Victivallis lenta: one gene and its partner. The protein of the gene in region 1 binds, or shares a complex with, the protein of each later gene. Links are inferred from orthologs where the notes say so. Each region holds a gene or a part of one and is shown in the gene's direction. Other genes may lie near its edges. The genes, in order: FYJ85_RS14755 and lpdA.

The links.
Region 2: the proteins of FYJ85_RS14755 (region 1) and lpdA are in contact, whole or in part, in a crystal structure (PDB 1EBD), measured with the Geobacillus stearothermophilus proteins. The link is inferred for Victivallis lenta from one-to-one orthologs. Residues at the interface, in WP_033016211.1 of Geobacillus stearothermophilus: Ile130, Ala131, Met132, Pro133, Arg136, Arg140, Glu141, Asn155, Arg157; in WP_049624544.1 of Geobacillus stearothermophilus: Pro340, Ser341, Asp344, Tyr345, Arg403, Asp406, Val408, Glu431, Ala432, Gly433, Asp438.

The regions. Positions count from the first base shown.
Region 1 is NZ_VUNS01000017.1:46,966-59,650, reverse strand. Bases 5,315-8,304 are described here. They hold FYJ85_RS14755 (dihydrolipoamide acetyltransferase family protein), read left to right. Parts: upstream 5,315-6,111; coding sequence 6,112-7,497; downstream 7,498-8,304. Other genes in these bases: FYJ85_RS24315 (ABC transporter permease subunit), read right to left, coding at 7,562-8,304; FYJ85_RS14760 (alpha-ketoacid dehydrogenase subunit alpha/beta), read left to right, coding at 5,315-6,086. Also shown: FYJ85_RS14780 (LacI family DNA-binding transcriptional regulator), read right to left, coding at 1-967; FYJ85_RS14775 (hypothetical protein), read right to left, coding at 1,120-1,557; FYJ85_RS14770 (hypothetical protein), read left to right, coding at 1,840-2,634; FYJ85_RS14765 (DeoR/GlpR family DNA-binding transcription regulator), read left to right, coding at 2,975-3,760; more of FYJ85_RS14760, read left to right, coding at 3,789-5,314; more of FYJ85_RS24315, read right to left, coding at 8,305-8,728; FYJ85_RS14745 (NUDIX hydrolase), read right to left, coding at 8,725-9,237; FYJ85_RS14740 (hypothetical protein), read right to left, coding at 9,257-9,613; FYJ85_RS14735 (phosphomannomutase/phosphoglucomutase), read right to left, coding at 9,653-10,969; FYJ85_RS14730 (aldehyde dehydrogenase family protein), read right to left, coding at 10,981-12,381; alr (alanine racemase), read right to left, coding at 12,378-12,685.
Region 2 is NZ_VUNS01000008.1:97,679-105,386, reverse strand. The notes cover bases 4,767-7,708. They hold lpdA (dihydrolipoyl dehydrogenase), read left to right. Parts: upstream 4,767-5,509; coding sequence 5,510-6,907; downstream 6,908-7,708. Other genes in these bases: FYJ85_RS09315 (YraN family protein), read left to right, coding at 7,604-7,708; FYJ85_RS09320 (IspD/TarI family cytidylyltransferase), read left to right, coding at 6,927-7,607; rpsS (30S ribosomal protein S19), read left to right, coding at 5,095-5,358; rplB (50S ribosomal protein L2), read left to right, coding at 4,767-5,095. Outside these bases: rpsG (30S ribosomal protein S7), read left to right, coding at 1-107; fusA (elongation factor G), read left to right, coding at 126-2,240; rpsJ (30S ribosomal protein S10), read left to right, coding at 2,244-2,567; rplC (50S ribosomal protein L3), read left to right, coding at 2,647-3,303; rplD (50S ribosomal protein L4), read left to right, coding at 3,317-3,952; rplW (50S ribosomal protein L23), read left to right, coding at 3,964-4,245; more of rplB, read left to right, coding at 4,265-4,766. UniProt on the Escherichia coli protein: Lipoamide dehydrogenase is a component of the glycine cleavage system as well as of the alpha-ketoacid dehydrogenase complexes.

The DNA.
Region 1 (12,685 bases):
AGGCCGCGAAGTGCGATACCCGGTTGAACGGCATGGCCACCGACGAGAGCGTCGGCTTGAGCAGCGTGCAGAGGTTGCCGGAGTCGTCCATGCCGATGATGCTGAATTCATCCGGAATCCGCACGCCGCGAATCGCGCACGCCTGCAGAAAGCCGAATGCGGCCCAGTCGTTGGCGAGGATCACGGCGGTCGGACGCTCCGGAAGAACAAGGAGCCGGTCGAGAACGCCGGTCATATCCGGCGGCGTCTGTTCCGGTTCGACCGCCAGCTTCGTTTTGGCCCGGGCGGAAAATTCGATCAGGTATTCCGGGCGGAAGCTTCCTTCGGACTTCATGACCTCGAGATAGCCGTTCGAACGGGCGATGAAGATTTCGTTGCACGCCTCATGGTTCACGAAAGCGATCCGGCGGTGTCCGCGCTTCAGCAGCTCCTCCGCCGCAATGACTCCGCCGGCGTTGTTGTCGACGATGACCTGCGGCAGCGGGTCGAAATTGTGGGCCGCGCCGAAGCCGACGGCGGGGAGCAGCGTGATGAGCTCCTTCACGTAATCAGGGAGCGTATCCTCCATCTTGACGAGAATGCCGTCCGCATTCCGGACGATTTCGCGGACGATATCCTCCTGCTTCGAGTCGGCCATATACATGGTCAGGCGGCTGCGGCGCTCCTGGCAGGCGGTTTCGATTCCGGCCATGTAGCTGGCCCATAGCTCATTGCTTTTCCAGGCGGAGCCCATGCCGGGAGAGATGAGCGCGATGCTGCGGGTCCGTTCCGGAACCGACGGCGCCGTGCCGCGCTGTTCGGCGCGCCTGCCGCGCCGGCCCGACCGGTAGTTGACCTGCCGGATCACCTCCATGGTGCGCCGCCGGATACCTTCGTCAACGTTTTCCGCGTTGTTCAGAATCCGGCTCACGGTCCCGACGGAGACGCCCGCCATCCGGGCGATGTCGCGTATCGAATAATCAGCCATATTCTTCCGTTATGCTCGAGTGTTCATCAGGTGTTGTTCATTGATCATCGATATTAATTATACCAAACTGAGCATAAAATGTCAAGAGCGGAACCGATTATTTTTGAATTTTGTTGAACTTTGATCGATCTTTTAATGAACTTTAAAGTTCATCAAAAGACATGATTCATCCTCCCCGGAAAGGTATTTGGAATCAACCCGGAAAGCCGGCGGGAAGAAGCGGTCAGCTTCCGGTATCGGTATTGAGAGTCATGGAAAAGGTGCAGAGTGCCGTCAATCAGATACAGAGTCAAAGCGCCGGCTTGCGAAACCTTGCCCGGAATGATCTGCGGTTTACACCAACTCCGACCGCCGTCAAAACTGCATGCATAGAAAATCCCGCATGAGAAGAACTCATCCCGGCAGACTCCACGCTTAAGACCGATCCAGACGGCTGCGACAGTATTCCCTTCTGCGGCGACAGCGGCGTCAAATACATATTTGCATCCGGCGGAAAGCTTGATTTCGCGGTTCCACTGCGTCGTATCAGCATCGAAGCTGCGATACCACAGATCATCGTTATACCTTGCCTGAAAGAGAAAACGGCTCATTGGAAAATGCAGATAATTGTTGCGCCCGTCCTGCCATAAGAAGTGGAGCTTTCTATTTCCGGCGGCAACGTTTTTCCGGGACGGCAACTCCCATGCAGCACCCTTCGTCAGCCTCTCCGGACGGCTCCAGACTCCGCCGGAACGGCAGCAGATGGATATATCCGGATTTTCCGGAGACCGAAAGGCGGTCCAGATGATTCCGCCTGCAGAGCCGACCCGGAGTGGAGCGGCCAGAAACACGCGAACGGCAGAAACAGAGGCAGTCCCCGCCACCCGATCGAGATGAAGATCGCCTACCGCCGTAATTGCGATTCGCTCACAGACATCGAGTATTCCGGCTTTATCCGGCGCCGGAAGCCGCCGCAGAATCTGCGCTCTCCAGCTCAAGCTGAACTTCGGGCCGGCCATACTCCCGCTATTTTCATAGCAGTCGAAAGAAGCAATCTTCATCCTTCCGGGAGAGAACGCCGGATAGATGGTCTCTGCCGGAATCCGGAATTCATCCGGAAAGGTTGCCGCATCCGGGTAAAAAACAGAGTCAAGCCGAATCGATACCGCATCACCGCTGCAGGAGGTTTCGATGGAAAGGGCTCCGGTCTCTCCGTCCGCCAGCACAAATTGCGGCCGTCCCCCCATTGTGTTGTTGCAGGAAAGCGAGCTCAGTTGATCAACCGGGATAATAGCCAGTTCTGTCCCGACCACAGCAAGAAACCGTTTCGGCGGCTCTCCTCCTTTTCGGAGCGGAACGGGAAAATTATTCTGAACTGCGACCGGGACACTCCACTTTTCATCTACAGGAAACTCACCCCAATAGAATGGTTCAACGATCAGCAGAATGCCTCCCCACGCCGCGGCAAACAGAATCGCCGCAAAGCGGAAACGGCGGGGAACGACGGAAAACAGGAACGGAATCGCCGCAAAGCAGAGATAGCCGGGAATCCAAAGATACGCAATGTCGGACAAGAATTCGTTTCCCCGGAACCCGGCGGCACGGATATATATGCCGGACATGAGATTCACAAGAAATACAGCCGCTCCGGCCACAAGAAACCCGACACCAGCCTTCCGCCGCAGTGAAAGGTTCGCAGCAGAGGGCCGCCGGAAGCAAAGGACTCCAATAAGAAGGCCGAATGCCGCACCGCCCGTCACGCCGAAAAAAACGATAAAAACCGGATAGAGTGCAAGCACCCCGATAAACAGTTGAAACCACAGGAAATACTGCCATCGGCAACTTCTGCAAAGGAATGCCCGAAAATTCATTGGAGCAGCTCCACCCGCCGTTATCTGTAATTCTGACGCTTCTCCGAGGTAATATCTTACAGCAATCGAGAAAAGTCAAACAAAACGGCAAATAAAAAATATCTTTCAAATTCTTTCAAAAACTTGCAAAAGTAAAAAAATGTGATAAGATATAAGCATGGGAAGCAATGGGAACAACCGGAAACTGCTTTCGCCGGAGCGCGAGGACCTGATTCTTGCGGCGCTCGGCGACGGAGTGCGCACCATCGCCGAACTGGCCGGCGCGCTCCAGGTCTCCGAGGCGACGGTGCGGCGCGATCTGCACTCCCTTGAGAACCGCGGCGCCGTTCAGCGCGTGCACGGCGGAGCGATCCGCGTCGGCGGCGACGATGAAAAGCGCGAACCGCTGTTCCACGAGAAAACCACGCTCCGCGCCGCCGAAAAGGAGCGTATCGCCGAAGCCGCCCTCGCCCTTATCGAAGACGGCGACTCGATCTATCTCGACGGCGGCAGCACCGTACTCGCGCTGGCGCGCAAACTCGGGAGCCGCCGCAACCTCACGGTCGTGACCAATTCCCTGATGGCGGCGGCCGAGCTCATGGAGTCGCGTCACCGGCTGATCCTGCTCGGCGGCGAATTCCGCCCGCTTTCGCGCACGCTGGTCGGCCCGCTGACCACACCGATCGGCGAAGCGCTCCATATCGGCAAAGCGTTTTTCGGCACCATCGGTTTCACGGCCGCCGGCGTCTCGACGACCGATCCCGGAGAAGCCTTCACGAAAAAGCTCATTCTCGGCCGGGCCGGCATGTCGGTCCTGCTGGCCGACTCCGGCAAATTCGGCCGGGCGTCGCTGGTCAACGCCGGCACGCTCGACGATTTCCGCTTTGTCGTAACCGACTCCGGCATACCGCCGGAATTCATGAAGATACTGAAGAAGCACAATATCGAGATCATTCAGGCATAAACCTCGTCAACAAGTAAGGAAAAGCAAAATGGCGAACAACTATCTCTCCGATCGCGGTCCCAGCTTCCGTAAAGAAACCATCAAGCTCAAGCCGATTCCGGCCTACACGTTCTCGAAGACGCTGGCCGACGAGTTCAAGGCGAAGGAGATCACGAAATCCGAAGTCTCCGACCTCTACGAATCAATGCTCGTGATCCGTGAATTCGAAGACATGATCAACAAGTGCCGCACCGGCGCATACGAAGTCATCAGCGATTACAACTACCGCGGGCCGACCCACCTCTCCATCGGGCAGGAGGCGACCGCATCGGGCGTCTGCTCGATGCTGAACATCACCGACCTCATCACGAGCACGCACCGCGGCCACGGCGACTCGATTGCGAAGGGCTTCCACGCGATCAAGCAGATGACCGAACAGGAGCTCCGCGAGCGCTGCCCCGAATTCTCGAGCCTCTCCGGCGAAGAGCTGCGGGAAGCGGTCATGGAGGACCATATCTTCCGCACCATCGCCGAGCTGTTCGGCAAAGAGGACGGCTACGGCAAGGGGCGCGGAGGCGGCATGCACATCGCGGACTTCCGCGTCGGCCACCTCGGCGCGAACGCGATCGTCGGCGGCGGCATTCCGATCGCGACCGGCGCGGCCATGACCTGCCGCATCGACGACAACATGAAGGGCCGCGTGGTCTGCTCGTTCGCGGGCGACGGCGCCTATTCGAACGGCGTCGTCCTCGAGTCGCTGAACTGGGCGAGCCAGGATCAGTTCGACGGACCGCTGGCTGAAACGAAGTTCGGGTTGCCGATCATCTACTGCCTGATCAACAACCACTACGGCATGACCGGCCGCGCCGACGGCGAAGTGACCGGCGTCGACCACCTGGCCCGCCGCGCCGCCGGCTTCGACAACGACAACATGCACGCCGAAGTCGTGAACGGCATGGACATCCTCGCGGTCCGCGACGCGATCGGCCGCGCCAAGGCGCTGGCGAAGAAGGGCGAAGGCCCGATCCTGCTCGAATTCGACACCTACCGCTACTACGGCCACTCGCTCTCCGACCCGCGCAACGAATACCGCACCCGCGAGGAGGAAGCGCGCTGGAAGGAGGTCGACCCGGTAGTGACCTTCCGCCAGCGGATTCTCGAGGCGAAAATCATGAACGAGAAGGAGCTCTCGGCACTGGAAGCGAAGGTCGCCGCCCGGAACGCCCGCGCCGCACGCCGCGCCGCCGACGCCCCGGACCCGAATCCGGCCGACGTGATCAAGTACATGTACACCGACGGCAGCAGCGACGTCGTCCCGGCCGCCTATGCCGATCCGAAACTCTATGAGCCGCTGCCGCGCGCCAAGCGCGATGCGAACGGCATGACGACCTACCGCGACGCAATCAAGGAAGGGCTCTGCGAGGAAATGGCCCGCGACAAGCGCGTCGTGCTCTTCGGTGAAGACGTCGCCGAATACGGCGGCGCCTTCAAACTCTCGAAAGGTATGCTCGAGGCATTCGGCCGCGACCGCGTCCTCAACACCCCGATCTCCGAAGCCTGCATCTGCGGCGCGGCGGTCGGCATGGCGATGACCGGCTACCGCCCGGTGGCCGAACTCATGTACATGGACTTCGCGCTGATGTCGTCCGACCAGATTTCGAACCAGGCCGCGAAGTGGCACTACATGACCGGCGCCTCGACCGAAGTCCCGCTCGTCGTGCGCTGCAGCGTCGGCGGCGGCAAGGGATACGGCGGCCAGCACTCGCAGTCACTCGAATCGATGTTCGCCCACATTCCGGGGACCTACGTCGCCTATCCGTCGAATCCGTATGACGCGAAGGGCATGATCAAGACCGCGGTCCGCACGAACAATCCGGTCGTCTTCGTCGAAGGCCAGCTGCTCTACAACGTGAAGGGCGTGGTGCCGGAAGAGGATTACACGGTGCCGTTCGGCGTGGCGAATATCGTCCGTGAAGGCTCCGACGTGACGATCGTCGCCTGGGGCCCGGCGGTGGCCGACGCCCTGAAGGCGGCGGAAACCCTCGCGGGGGAAGGCATCTCCGCTGAAGTCATCGACCCGCGCACGCTGGTTCCGTTCGACTCAGAGGCGATCTTCGCGTCGGTGCGCAAGACCGGTCGCTGCGTGGTGGTCAGCCAGTGCGTCGACATCGGCAGTTTCACGGGTGAAATCGTTTCGCAGGTCGTGGCGAACTGCTTCGACGACCTCGACGCCCCGGTTCTGAAGATCGGCGCGAAGAACGGCATCGCTCCGCAGGCCTACACGCTCGAAGAGGCGTTCCTGCCGACCGCCGCCGACATCGTCGCGGCCGTGAAGAAGCTTTACTGATTCAACGGAACAGGAGACATTCATTATGGCGACCAAGATACCCGTTCCGAAACTCGGACAGTCCGAAGAGACCGTGACCATCGCCTCGTGGCGGGTCAAGGAAGGCGACAAGATCAAGAAGGGCGACGTCCTTTTTGAAGTCGAAACCGACAAGGCCGTACTCGAAGTCGAATCGCAGTTCGAAGGCACGATCCTGAAGATCGTAACTCCGGTCGGCGTCGAAGTCCCGGTCATGACCACGACCGCGGCGATCGTCGGCGAACCCGGCGAGCAGATTCCGGCCGACATGCTGGCGGCGGCTCCCGCCGCTGCCCCGGCGGCCTCTGCCCCGGCTCCGGTTCCCGCCCCGGCTCCGCAGGCAGCGCCCGCGCCTGCCGCACAGAAGGCGGCGGCTCCCGCACCCGCTCCGGCTGCACCTGCACCCGTCGTCGTCGCCGCTGCCCCGGTGCCGGCCCCGAAAACCGTGCCGGCCCCGGCGAAGAAGCCGGTTTCGCCGCGGGCGAAGAAGTTCGCGGCAGGCTACCTGATCAATCTCGCGAAGGTTCCGGCCGCCGGAACGCGCGTGACAGAGCAGGATGTGAAAAACTATCTCGAATCGACCGGATACTTCAAGCGCAAAATCACCCCGGTCGCGCTGAACCTCGCGGCTGAGGCGAAGCTCGAAATGGCCGAACTCGAAGGCTCCGGCGACGGCGGCCGCATCACGATCGCGGATGTGAAGGCCGCGATCGCGGAGCGTCCGAAGCCGTTCAACACCATGCGCAAGGTCATCGCGCAGCGGCTGACCCAGTCGAAGCAGACGATTCCGCACTTCTACGTGACCGTCGCAATCGACATGAGCGACCTCATGAAAAAGCGCAAAAAGCTGAAGGAAGAGGGGATCAACCTCTCCGTCAACGTCTTCATCATCAAGGCGGTCGCCCTGGCGCTCAAGGAGTTCCCGAACGTGAACTCGTTCTGCGACGGCAACTCGGTTTCGCAGAAATCGAAGGTCAACATCGGCATGGCGGTTTCGGTCGACAACGGTCTCGTCGTCCCGGTCATCGCGAACGCGGACCGCAAGGGGCTCGACGAAATCCAGGCCGAGTCCGGCGAACTCGCCGAAAAGGCGCGTTCCGGCAAACTCACTCCGGATGAGATGAAGGGCGGCACCTTCACGATCTCGAATATGGGCATGATGAACGTCGAAAGCTTCCAGGCGATCGTGAATCCGGGCGAAAGCGCGATTCTCGCCGTGGCCAGCTGCATCCCGACCCCGGTCGTGCGCGACGGGGAAATCGTGATCCGCGACATCATGAAAGTCACCGTGTCCGCCGACCATCGCGTTGTAGACGGCGCCATGGCGGCTTCCTTCGCGAACTGCATCCGCGAAAAACTCGAGAATGCCGCACTCTGGGATTCGCTGATCTGACCGGCGGAAAGAAGCAGAACTCCCCGGCAAGGCGTGACATGCACTTGCCGGGGAGTTTTTTTTATTACCGCGGAAACAACGCTTTCCGGAGCCCCTCGCCGGTGAAGTTGAAGGCGAGAACGGCGATGAAGAGGGCGATGCCGGGAAACAGCGTCAGATGCCAGTATTCGAGCGGATTGTCGAACGCCTGGCGCAGCAGCCCGCCCCAGCTCGCCGTCGGCGGCTGGACGCCGAAACCGAGGAAGCTGAGGCCGCTTTCGGCCAGAATCGCACCCGCCACGCCAAAGGTGAAGCTGATGAGGATGGGCCCGGTGATGTTCGGCAGCAGATGGACCGTCATCGTCCGCCAGGCGGAGATGCCGACCACCTCGCAGCTCTGGATGTACGGCAGCGCCCGCTGCTTGAGCACTTCGCCGCGGACAAGGAACGTCAGCCCGATCCAGCCGGTGAGCCCGATCACAGCAATGACGACGAGGATCGACTGCTCGAACTTGCGGTCTTTCAGGATCGACATCAGAATCAGCAGAAGCAGGAAGGTCGGGAAACAGAGCAGGATTTCCACGAGGCGCATGACCGCCAGGTCGAACCAGCCGCGATAATAGCCGGCCATCAACCCGACCAGGGTGCCGATGACCAGCGCGATCGCCGTAGCGAAGAGTCCGACCGCCAGCGAAGCGCGCGCGCCGTAAATCATGCGGCTGGCCACATCGCGGCCGACTTCGTCGGTGCCGAGCCAGTGCTCCCGGGAGGGCTTCTGATAGGGCCTGGCGATAATTTCGAACGGTCCATACGGAATCGGCGCGAAAACGGCCCGTTCGCCGGACTCCGCCGCCGCCAGGCGATAGTCGGTCTTATCGAGCTTCGGGCGCGCCGCCGCGAACGGCAGCAGCAGAAGCAGCGCGGCCGCTCCGCACAGAATCCGCCGCGGGAACTGCCGGCGAACGATCAGGGCGATCAGCAGCCAGAGCGGCAGCAGCAGCAGGACATAGTTGAAAAACTGTTCCACCAGAAATTCGGTCGAATCCGGAGCAAACAGAAAAGGCAGGAACGGAAGCCGGAGCCCTTCTTTTCCGAAAACCAGCAGCGGCCGGCCATTGGCCAGCAACGGCGCCGCGACGGCAGGCACCAGTAAAATCAGAATGCCGACCACCCCGAGCCTACCCTGGAAATCGGCAAAAAAACGGCGCCTGGCCGCAGCGAAAAACGAGTGCTGAGCCGGCGCCTGACTCACAACAGCCCCTTTTCCCGCAGGAGCGCGAGCTCCGCGATCAGGTTCGGGGTGAAGCTCTCCCGGTTTTCCGGCCCGGCCAGTTCGTCCGCCGTCCAGAAGCGAATCTCGTCGATCTCTTCCGGCTGGAAACGGAACGGCCCGGCGGACCGCAGGGCGTATACCCGGACATCTTCGGATTCGACCGCATTGCGGATCTTCGAATCGAACAGGTGCCGGAGTTCGCCGGCCGAAGCCGTCACGCCGAGCTCTTCGCGGAGCTCGCGCAATGCGGCGGTGAGATAATCCTCGCCCGCGTCAACGTGGCCGCCGACGGCGGTATCCCACTTCCCGGGCTGGATATCCTTCGACCGCGAACGCTTCTGCAGCAGAATCCGGCCGCCGGCGGGGTGAAACACCACCACATGACTCGTATGATGCAGAAGCGCCGGATTCCCGTGGCACTCGCTCCGCAGAGCGCGGCCGATCCGGTTGCCCGCTTCGTCATAGATGTCGAAATATTCCTGCTTCATCCCGCTGTCCCGGTGCGTGTTACTTCGCCGCCTTCGCCTTCAGGCCTTCGGCGTAAGCCGCCATGTTGTCCTTCAGCTTCTTCAGCGATTCGCCGATCTTGTCGGCCTCGGCCTTCAGCTGGCGGCCCTTGTCGCCGAGCAGTTCCTGCGGCGAGAGATCCTTGACCTTGGCAAGCGCGGCGTTGAGCTCTTCGGTCTTCGCGGCAATCGCCTTCGTGTACTCATCGACGGCCTTCTGAATCTTGGCCGAATCCCAGCTCGCGATCTCCTGCCGGATCTGTTCCGGCGTCTTGTTCTCGTCGACGCTGCTGCCGCAGCCGGCAAGCAGTCCGGCCGCGACAACGGCTCCGGCGAACATCAAAGTGACTTTCTTCATGATTTCTTCTCCTTACTCGATTACTCCGGGCCGACCCATTCAGCCGCGGATCAGTTTCAACAGTTCATCCCGCTTCTCTTCCATCAACGCTTCGCTGTCCGCCTCGACGATGAGGCGGAGCAGCGGCTCGGTGTTCGAGCTGCGGACATTGAACCACCAGTTCGGATATTCAGACGAAATGCCGTCGAGCTCATACATGTTGCCGTCGGCATATTTTTTGCGGATCGCATCGAGGACCGGCTTCACATCCGCGACCGTCGAGTTGATTTCGCCCGACGAGAAATACTTGCGCAGCGGAGCGACGAGCTCGCTGACCGGCTTGCCCTTCTTGCAGACGAGGTTCGCGAGCTTGATCAGCGCCAGCCCCTGGCACTCGGCCGTGAAATTCTCCTTGAAATAGTAATGCCCCGAGAGCTCGCCCGCGAAGACCGCGTCGTTCTCACGCATCTGCGCCTTGATGAACGCATGGCCGACCCGGCTCTGGATCGCCTTGCCGCCGTTCGCGCGGATGCACTCCGGAACCGCGCGGCTGCTCCGCAGGTCGTAGAGGATCGTCGCCGGGCCGTCCGAAAGAATGTCCTGCGCGATCAGCGCCGTGAAGAGATCCATCGGGATGATTTCACCTTTGTCGTCGATGAAGCCGCAGCGGTCCGCATCACCGTCGAACGCCGCACCGAAATCGGCGCCGGCTTCGACCACTTTCGCCCGGATCGCATCGAGCGTGGCCAGATGCAGCGGGTTCGCCTCATGGTTCGGGAAAGTGCCGTCGAGCGTGTCGTAGAGCGGCACGATGTCGAAGAGGTCCGTGATTCCGCCGATCTCGTAGAGGCCCATCGCATTCGCGTAATCGACGACGACCTTCAGCTTGCGGTCCATCTTCGCAAACCTGCGCAGGAACGCGGCGTACTCCGGCCTGATGTCGTAAGTTGTGATGCGGCCCGGTTTGCCGCACTCCTTCCAGGATCTGTTTTCGACGATCTTCTGGATATCCATGATTCCGGTCGAACCCGAAATCGGCACGGCGTTCGCCCGGCAGAGCTTGAAGCCGTTCCACTCTCCCGGATTGTGGCTCGCGGTGATCATGACGCTGCCGTCCGCCTTCAGCGTGCCGTTCGCAAAGTAGCTCTGCGGCGTCGAGCACATGCCGATGTCGATCACCTCCGCTCCCTGCGCGACCATCCCTTTGGCCAGCGCCTGGAACAGCGGCTCCGAGTGCGGACGCATGTCACGGCCGACCACGACTTTCTTCGCGCCGGTGAACTCAATGTAGGCGCGGCCGATCGCCTCGGCCATGGCGGCGTCGAGATCGACCGGATAGACTCCGCGGATATCGTAGGCTTTGAAAATTCCGGACATGATGGTTCTCCTTATCTTCGGGTTATGAATTTCATGAGTTTCAGCTTCCAGCCCCGGAACGGCGGATACCGCACCGGCCAGTCGATCAGTCGCGACTGGTACATCACGGGCTTGTAATGCGTGAACGTCTCGAACGTCCGGCGCCCGTGATACGCGCCGATTCCGCTCGCGCCGACGCCGCCGAACGGCAGCTCCGGATTCACGAAGTGCATGACCACATCGTCGAACACCACGGCCCCCGAACTCGTCGCATCGAGCAGCGTGCGCCGGAAACGGCGGCTCCCGCCGAAGCAGTAGAGCGCGAGCGGCTTCGGCTTCCCTTCCAGCATCGCAAGCAGATCTTCGTCCGACCGGAAGGTCAATACCGGCAGGATCGGGCCGAAAATTTCACGCTCCATCAGAGGATCGTCCCAGCCGATCCCGTCAATCACGGTCGGCGCGATGCAGAACCGGTCCGGGTTGCGCTCGCCGCCGGCCACCAGGCGACCGTGTTCGGCCAGCTTCGCGAGCCGGGCGAACTGCTGTTCGTTGATGATCCACGGATAGTCCGGATTGTCCACCGGCTCGTCGCCGTAGAACTTCCGAATCCATCGCCGCAGCTCGACCAGAAACGGCTCTTTGAGCTCCTGCTGGATCAGCAGATAGTCCGGAGCGATGCAGGTCTGCCCCGCATTCGTGAATTTGCCCCAGGCGATCCGCTTCGCGGCGAGCCGCAGGTCGGCGCCTTTGCAGACGAGGCACGGACTTTTACCGCCGAGCTCAAGCGTGACCGGCGTCAGCTGTTCGGCGGCGCGTTCGTAGACATGCTTTCCGGCGGCCCCGCCGCCCGTGAAGAAAATATAATCGAACTTCCCATTCAGAATTTCGTCGAATTCGAGTTCCTCGTGCACGGCGATCATCTCTCCGTTCGGAAAGCACTCCGCAATCATCCAGCGCAGGAACTGCGTCGTGCGCTGCGCCTTGTCGGTCAGCTTCAGCACGACCCGGTTGCCGGCGGCAAGGGCGCCGCAGGCCGGTTCCAGCGCCAGCAGCAGCGGATAGTTCCAGGTCGCAAACACGAGCACCTGCCCGTAAGGCTCCGGCAGAATCCTGCCGCGAGCCGGAAAATTCAGCGGAGAAATCGCGCCGCGCCGCGCCTTCGCCAGAGACGGCAGTTTGCGGATCAAGTAACGCAGCACACCGCAGACCGGCAGGTATTCGGTCATCGCGGCTTCGTACTCCGACTTATGCAAATCGGCGCTCAACGCCGAAAAAACCTTGTCGCGGTGCGTCTGCAGAAAATCGAGCATATGCCGCAGCATCTCACGGCGGCGCGGCACGGAATCGCGGCCGCCGCCCCTGAAAAATTCGCGATTCGCCTCGATCGCGGTCAAGATCGCCGTCTTGCCGCCGCTGTTCCCTTCTTCCCTCACGAAAGGTAACTCCTTCCGACCCGGCTGCCGATCGAACAGAGCAGCTCGTAGGCGTGGGTTCCCTTCAACTGCGCCCACTCCTCCAGCGTAATCGTCTGGTCGCCCTGTGTGCCGACGCAGACCACTTCATCTCCCGGCTGCGCCTCCGGCACATTCTCGAGCGAAATCGTCGTATAGTCCATCGAAATGCGGCCGAGCACCGGGCAGAGCCGGCCGTTCACAAGCACGTAACCGCGGTTCGACAGCGCGAGCGGCAGCCCGTCGGCATAACCGGCCGCGATGGTGCCGACGCGGGTATCCTGCC
Region 2 (7,708 bases), on another replicon or contig:
GCGAACTGTTGGATGCTTTCGAGAACACCGGTTCCTCGATCAAGAAGAAAGAAGACACCTTTAAAATGGCGCAGGCGAACAAGGCGTTCGCTCATTACCGCTGGTAATCGCCGGGAACGAACACTATGAGTACCGACCAAGACAAAACCCAATATCATGAGTCCCCGAACCGCAAGCATGCGCTCAAGGACTATCGCAACATCGGCATCATGGCCCACATCGACGCGGGCAAAACCACTCTGACCGAGCGTATCCTTTTCTATTGCGGCGTGAACTACAAGATCGGCGATACCCACGAGGGTACCGCCACCATGGACTGGATGGCACAGGAGCGCGAGCGCGGCATCACGATCACCAGCGCCGCCACCACCTGCTATTGGAAGAATCACCGGATCAATATCATCGACACTCCCGGACACGTCGACTTCACGGCGGAGGTGGAGCGTTCGCTGCGTGTGCTCGACGGTGCCGTTGCGGTGTTCTGTTCGGTCGGTAAGGTCCAGCCCCAGAGCGAGACGGTCTGGCGGCAGGCCCAGAAGTATCACGTTCCGATCGTCGCGCTGGTCAACAAGATGGACCGAACCGGCGCCGATTTCGACGGCGTGGTGACCGAGATTCATACGAAACTCGGCGCGACGCCGGTTCCGCTCATGCTGCCGATCGGCCGCGAGGCGGATTTCAAGGGCGTGATCGATGTGCTCGAAAACAAGTGCGTCTATTTCGATGAGAAGGACAACGGCGTGACGATGACCGAAGAGGAGCCGACCGGCGATCTCAAGGCGCGTCAGGAAGCCGCTTACAAGCACATGGTCGAATGCCTGGCCGAAGTCGATGACGAGATCATGGAGATCTTTCTCGCCGACGAGATGCCGAGCCACGACCAGATCAAGGCCGCTCTGCGCCGCGCGACGCTGGCCGCGAAGATCGTTCCGGTCGCCTGCTGCACCGCGTTCAAGAACAAGGGTGTTCAGAAGCTGCTCGACGTTGTGGTCGATTACCTGCCGAGCCCGGTCGATATCTGGGACATCAAGGGAACCAACCCCGACAACGGCGAAGCGATCACCCGTCATGTCGGCGACCTGCAGCCGTTTGCGGCACTGGTCTTCAAGATCATGACCGACCCGTTCGTCGGCAAGCTCTATTACTTCCGTGTCTACTCCGGTGTCGCGTCGCAGGGCATGAGTGTCTACAATCCGCGCACGAACAAGCGCGAGCGCCTCGGTCGGCTGCTTCAGATGCACGCGAACCAGCGGGTCGAGCAGCAGGAGATTTTCTCCGGCGACATCGCGGCCGCGGTCGGCCTGAAGAACGTCACCACCGGCGACACGATCTGCCTCGAAGAGAAACCGATCGTGCTTGAGTCGATGGCGTTCCCCGAACCGGTCATCTCGATTGCGGTCGAGCCGAAATCGTCCGGCGACCGCGACAAGCTGTCGAAGGGCCTCGTCGCTCTGGCGGAAGAGGACCCGACCTTCCAGGTCCGTTCCGATGAGGAGACCGGCCAGACCATCATCTCCGGCATGGGCGAGCTGCATCTCGAGATTATTCTCGACCGCCTGGTCCGCGAATTCAAGGTCGAGGCGAATACCGGCGCTCCGCAGGTTGCGTACCGTGAGGCGCTGTGCGGCGCTTCCGATTCGAATATGAAGTTCGTCCGCCAGTCCGGCGGCCGCGGCCAGTACGGCCATTGTATCATCAACCTGATTCCGGGTGAGCGCGGTTCCGGCATTGTGATCGAGAACAAGGTTGTCGGCGGCAATATTCCGAAGGAATACATCAAGCCGATCGAGCAGGGCATCCGCGAAGCGGCCGCTTCGGGCGTGCTGGCGGGCTACTCGCTGATCGACTTCAAGGTCGAGATCATCGACGGTTCGTACCACCCGGTCGACTCTTCGGAAATGGCGTTCAAAGTCGCCGGTTCGATGGCGCTCAAGGATGCGGCGAAGAAGGCCGGCATCATGCTGCTCGAGCCGATCATGAAGGTCGAGCTGACCACTCCGGACGAAAACATGGGCGACCTGATCGGCGACATCACGAGCCGCCGCGGCACGATCGTTGAGATCAATGCCGGCGAAAACAGCTTCACCCGGGTTCATGCGAATGTTCCGCTGTCGGAGCTTTTCGGTTACGCGACGGCGATTCGTTCTCTCTCCCGCGGCCGCGCCTCTTATTCGATGGAGCCGGCGCACTTTGAAAGAGTTCCGAAACAAGTCCAAGACAAAATTGTGGAGAAGAAATAAGCTATGGCTACGGGAAAAACCCAGCGTATCCGCATCCGGTTGCAGGCTTACGAGCACCGGATTCTGGATCAGTCAGTCAACGAGATTCTTGAAACTGCGAAACGTACCGGTTCTCTCGTGGCCGGCCCGGTTCCGCTTCCGACCCGCATCGAGCGCTGGACGGTCAACCGTTCTCCGCACGTCGACAAGAAGTCGATGGAGCAGTTTGAGATCCGTACGCACAAGCGTATGATGGACATTGTCAACCCGACGGCGAAGACGGTTGATGAGCTCAAGAAGCTCAATCTGCCCGCCGGCGTGGATATCGCGATCAAGATTGGAGTCTAGTCGGTTCTGACTCCATAGATACCAAGGCCCCCGACCGATTGGGGGCACGTATCGAATGTTTCTCACGAAAGGAGAAAGTATGAAAGGGTTAATCGGTAAAAAGGTCGGTATGACGCAGGTCTACGACGAGAACGGCGTGTTGATCCCGGTGACGGTGATCGAAGCCGGTCCGTGCGTGGTGACCGATGTCAAGACCAGTGAGCGCGACGGCTACACGGCGATTCAGCTGGGTTACGGTCAGCGCAAGGCGAAGAATGTCACGAAGGCCCGTGCCGGGCATCTCGCGAAGGCGGGGCTGACCGGCGACAAGCTGCCGTCGGTGCTGCGCGAAGTGCGCATCTCCGAAAAGGACGAGGTCCCGGCGCTCGGCACTGAGCTGAAGGCGGATATCTTCGAAGCGAACGAGTACCTGGATGTGGTCGGCACGACGAAGGGCCGCGGCTTTCAGGGTGTTGTCCGCCGGTATCGTTTCGGCGGCGGCCGCGCCAGCCACGGCGGCGCCTGGACCCGGCGCACGGGTTCCATCGGCTGCTGCGAATGGCCGGGCAACGTGATCAAGGGCAAGCGCATGCCGGGTCACATGGGCAACGTTCCGCGTACGGTGCAGAATCTGAAGATCGTGCGTGTGATGGCGGAAGACAACGTCCTCCTGCTCAAGGGTGCGGTCCCGGGGGCGAACGGCGGCGTGTTGTTGATCCGGAGTGCAATCAAGAAGCAGCCGGGCGCGCAGAAGTAAGAGGGTGTGTAAAATGTCGAATACTTTAGATATCCTTGATTGCAAAGGTGCCCGGGTTGGCGAGTACGTCATTCCGGAAGGTGTGATCGAGTTGGAGAAGGGCGAACAGGCGGTTCATGATGCCGTCGTCGCGTATCTCGCGGGGCTGCGCGCCGGTACGGCCTGCACCAAGACCCGCGGTGAAGTTTCCGGCGGCGGTGCGAAGCCGTTCCGCCAGAAGGGCACGGGCCGCGCCCGTTCCGGTTCGAGCCGGAGCCCGGTCTGGGTCGGCGGCGGCACGATTTTCGGGCCGCGTCCGCGTTCGTTCGCCAAGAAGGTCAATAAGAAGGTTCTGCAGCTCGCGCTGAAGCGCGCGCTCTCGGAACGGATTGTCGAAGGCGATGTGGTGGTGGTTGACGCCGTCGCCCTGCCGGACCACAAGACGAAGAACGTCGTCGCCATTCTGAAGAACCTGAACCTTGCGGACAGCACGGTCATGATGTCGCTGCCGAGCCTGGAAGATCAGGCCGCGGTGGTGTGCGCGACGGGCAATCTGTCGAATCTGGTGCTTCGCAAGGCGGAAAATGTCAACGTTTATGAACTGCTTCGATTCGGCAAGCTCCTTTTCACGAAGGATGCCCTCGATGCGTTCATTCAGCGTCTGGCGTAAGGAGGTTTCCCATGAGAAGTGCTTTTGATATCATCATCGCACCGGTGGTCACCGAGAAGTGCAACGCGCAGGCGCAGGCCTCGAAGTATGTCTTCAAGGTGAAGACGGATGCCGAAAAGATCGAGATCGGCCGGGCAATCGAAGAGTTGTTCAAGGTCAAGGTCAAATCGGTGAATGTAATGAACTGCATGGGCAAGGCCCGTCGTGCCGGTCGCACCAATAAAATGGGGCGCCGCGCTGACTGGAAGAAGGCGATCGTCACCTTGTCCGAAGGCAGCATCGAGATCATCTAAATAGAGGGAGAATTAAAAAATGGCGGTTAAAAGTTTTAATCCCGTGACTCCCTCCCGGCGTCATATGGCGACGTTGGACTATGCGTCCACGATCACCTCGACCAAGCCGGAGAAGAGTCTGCTGAAAGGCAAGAAGGCGTCCGGCGGCCGCAATAACGCCGGCCGGATCACGACCCGTTTCCGCGGGGGCGGCAACAAGCGCCGTTACCGCATGGTCGATTTCATCCGCGCCAAGGAAAACGTTCCGGCCAAGGTCGTCTCGATCGAGTACGATCCGAACCGTTCGGCGAATATCGCCCTGATCTGCTATGCGGACGGCGAGAAGTCTTACATCCTTGCTCCGGTCGGGCTGAAGGTCGGCGACAAGGTCATGAACGGTGCGAAGGCCGAGCTGAAGCCGGGCAACTGGCTGGCGATCAAGGATATTCCGGTCGGCGTCAATATCTGCTGCATCGAGATGCAGCCCGGCCGCGGTGCGAAAATCGCCCGTTCGGCCGGCCAGGTTGCGACCCTGCGCGGCAAGGAAGAGACCTATGCGCAGATCAAGCTGCCGTCGGGTGAAGTCCGCATGATCCATGTGAACTGTCACGCGATGGTCGGTCAGATCGGCAACCTCGACCGCATGAACGTCAAGATGGGCAAGGCCGGCAAGAAGCGCTACCTCGGCTTCCGTCCGCATGTCCGCGGCGTTGCGATGAACCCGGTCGATCACCCGATGGGCGGCGGTGAAGGCCGCACCTCCGGCGGCGGCCATCCGGTTTCGCCGTGGGGTCAGCTGGCCAAGGGCAAGCGCACCCGCAATCCGAAGAAGACTTCGAAGAACTTCATTGTTGAGCGGAGGAAGAAGTAATGGCCAGATCGATTAAGAAGGGCCCGTTCGTCGACCAGTACCTGATCGACAAGGTTGAGAAGATGGGCAATCAGAAAGTGGCGATCAAGACCTGGTCGCGCCGCTCGATGATCATCCCGGACTTCGTTGGACACACGTTCAACGTGCATAACGGCAAGAGCTTCATTCCGGTGTTCGTGACTGAGAATATGGTCGGTCACAAGCTCGGCGAGTTCGCGCTGACCCGTACCTTCAAGGATCACGGTGTGGTTTCCGGCAAGTAATTATCGGAAGTCTGCATGAAGAAACCCCGCAACGGCAGAGGCCGAATGCGGGGTTTCTTTTTTTATCCGTTGTTTCCGGCTTGAACGCCGCGAAAAATGTGCTATCTTGTCTGTATGTTTCCGTAGACAAAACATCAGGGAGTGAGGAACCGTGGAAAAGTTTGATGTGTGTGTGATCGGCGCCGGTCCCGGCGGGTATGTCGCAGCGATTCGTGCCGGACAGTGCGGATTCAAAACGGCTCTGGTCGAGAAGGCGTTTTTCGGCGGTACATGCCTGAATGTCGGCTGCATTCCGACCAAAACGCTGATTGCGGGGGCGGAGGTCTATGCCTCCGCGAAACATGCCGCCGATTTCGGAGTTGAGATTTCCGGCGAGGTCAGGGCGGATTGGAAGAAGATGCTCGCGCGCAAGGACGAAGTCATCGGCAAACTCCGCAACGGGATCGCTTCTCTGCTCAAATCGGCCGGAGTCACGGTGTTCGGCGGCCGCGGCGAGTTTCTGTCGCGCCGTCAGCTGATGGTGGCTGCCGGGGAGGCGGCCGGCACGGTTATTGAGGCGGACAAGTTCATCATTGCGACCGGTTCTGATCCGCTGGTGCCGGGATTCATCCCGAAAGGCGACCGTATTCTGACCTCCACGGAGCTGCTGAGTCTGCCGAAACTGCCGAAGAGCCTGCTGATTCTCGGCGGCGGGGTCATCGGTTGTGAGTTCGCCTGTCTCTTCGCCGAGCTCGGCGTTGAGGTGACGGTCGTCGAAATGCTGCCGCAGATCCTGCCGCAGACCGACGGCGAATGCGCGAAGCTGCTGGCGAAACAGATGGCCGGGAAGGGCATCCGGATTCTGAACGGAACCCCGCTCACGGACATCAGATGCACGGCCCGCGGCGTCTCCGGCAAGGTCGGAGATGAGACGCTGAAAGCCGACTATCTGCTCGTTTCGATCGGACGCAAGCCGGTGACGGCCGATCTGAATCTTCCCGCCGCCGGGGTCAAAACCGATCAGCGCGGTTTTATCGAGGTCGATGACAGCTTCCGGACCAGCGCTCCGAACATTTATGCGATCGGCGATGCGGTCGGCAGAATCATGCTCGCACACTGGGCAAGCGCGGCGGCCGGAAATGTGGTCAATACGCTGCGCGGCAAGCCGGAGGAGTTCACCGGCGCGCTGACCCCCGGCTGCATTTTCACCTCTCCCGAAATCGGTACGATCGGCAAGAGCGAGGAACAGCTCAGGAGCGAGGGAGTCGCCTACAACGTCGGCAAATTCCCGTTTGCGGCACTCGGCAAGGCGATGGCGATGAACCAGACCGAAGGATTCGTGAAGATTCTCGCGGATGCGGAGAGCGATCAGGTGCTCGGCATCCATATCATCGGGCCGCATGCGACCGACCTCATCGCAGAAGCTGGTCCGGCCATGCTGATGGAGATCACCGCGAAGGAGCTCGGCCGCGCGATCCATGCGCATCCGACGCTCGGCGAGGCGATGATGGAGGCCGCGCATGCGGTTCACGGCGAATGCGCGCATATGCCGACCCGGAAGAAGCGCTGAGCTTTGTGCGGATTGTTGTATGGATGATCTGGCCGTTGTGATTGTGGCGGGCGGCTCGGCCCGTCGTTTCGGCGGCAACAAGCTGCTGCTGGAGCTGGACGGCCTGCCGCTGTTTCTCCACTGCGTGAGGCGTTTTCTCCCGGCGGCGGCGCCGGGCTGCCTGGTGGTGGTGCATCCGCGTGGCGGCGGGGATGAATTCCGCCTGGCGGCGGAGCGCTTTTTGCCCGATGCCCCGATCGTCTGGACGGCGGGCGGCGCATTTCGCTGCGCTTCCGTTCAGGCCGGTCTGGCGGCGATTCCGCTGCGCGAGGGGATTGTTGCCATTCACGACGCGGCGCGACCGCTGGCGTCGGTTTCGCTGCTGGAGACGCTGGCGGAGGAGGCGCGGCGGAGCGGCGGCGCGATTCCGGGCAAGCCTGTGACCGATACGCTCAAGCGCAGCGACGGAGGCGGGATGATCGCCGGAACCGTCAGCCGGGAAGGGCTGTGGCGGGTGGAAACCCCGCAGGTCTTCGATCTGTCCCGGCTGCGTGCCGCTTATGCGGCCAATCCGGAGGTCGATTTTACCGATGATGCCGGTGTTATGGAGGCGGCTGGTTTCCCATGCCGGGTGGTGCATAATCCGGAGGAGAACATCAAGGTCACCTATCCGGGCGATATGGCGTTGCTGAACCGGCATTTCCCCGGGAGGCGGCAGTGAAGCTTGCCCGCGCGGCCCACCTGGTGCTCGGCCGCCGCGGCGAGGAGGCGGCGGTGCGTCTGCTGCTGGCAAAGGGTTACACGATTCTGGCCCGCAACTGG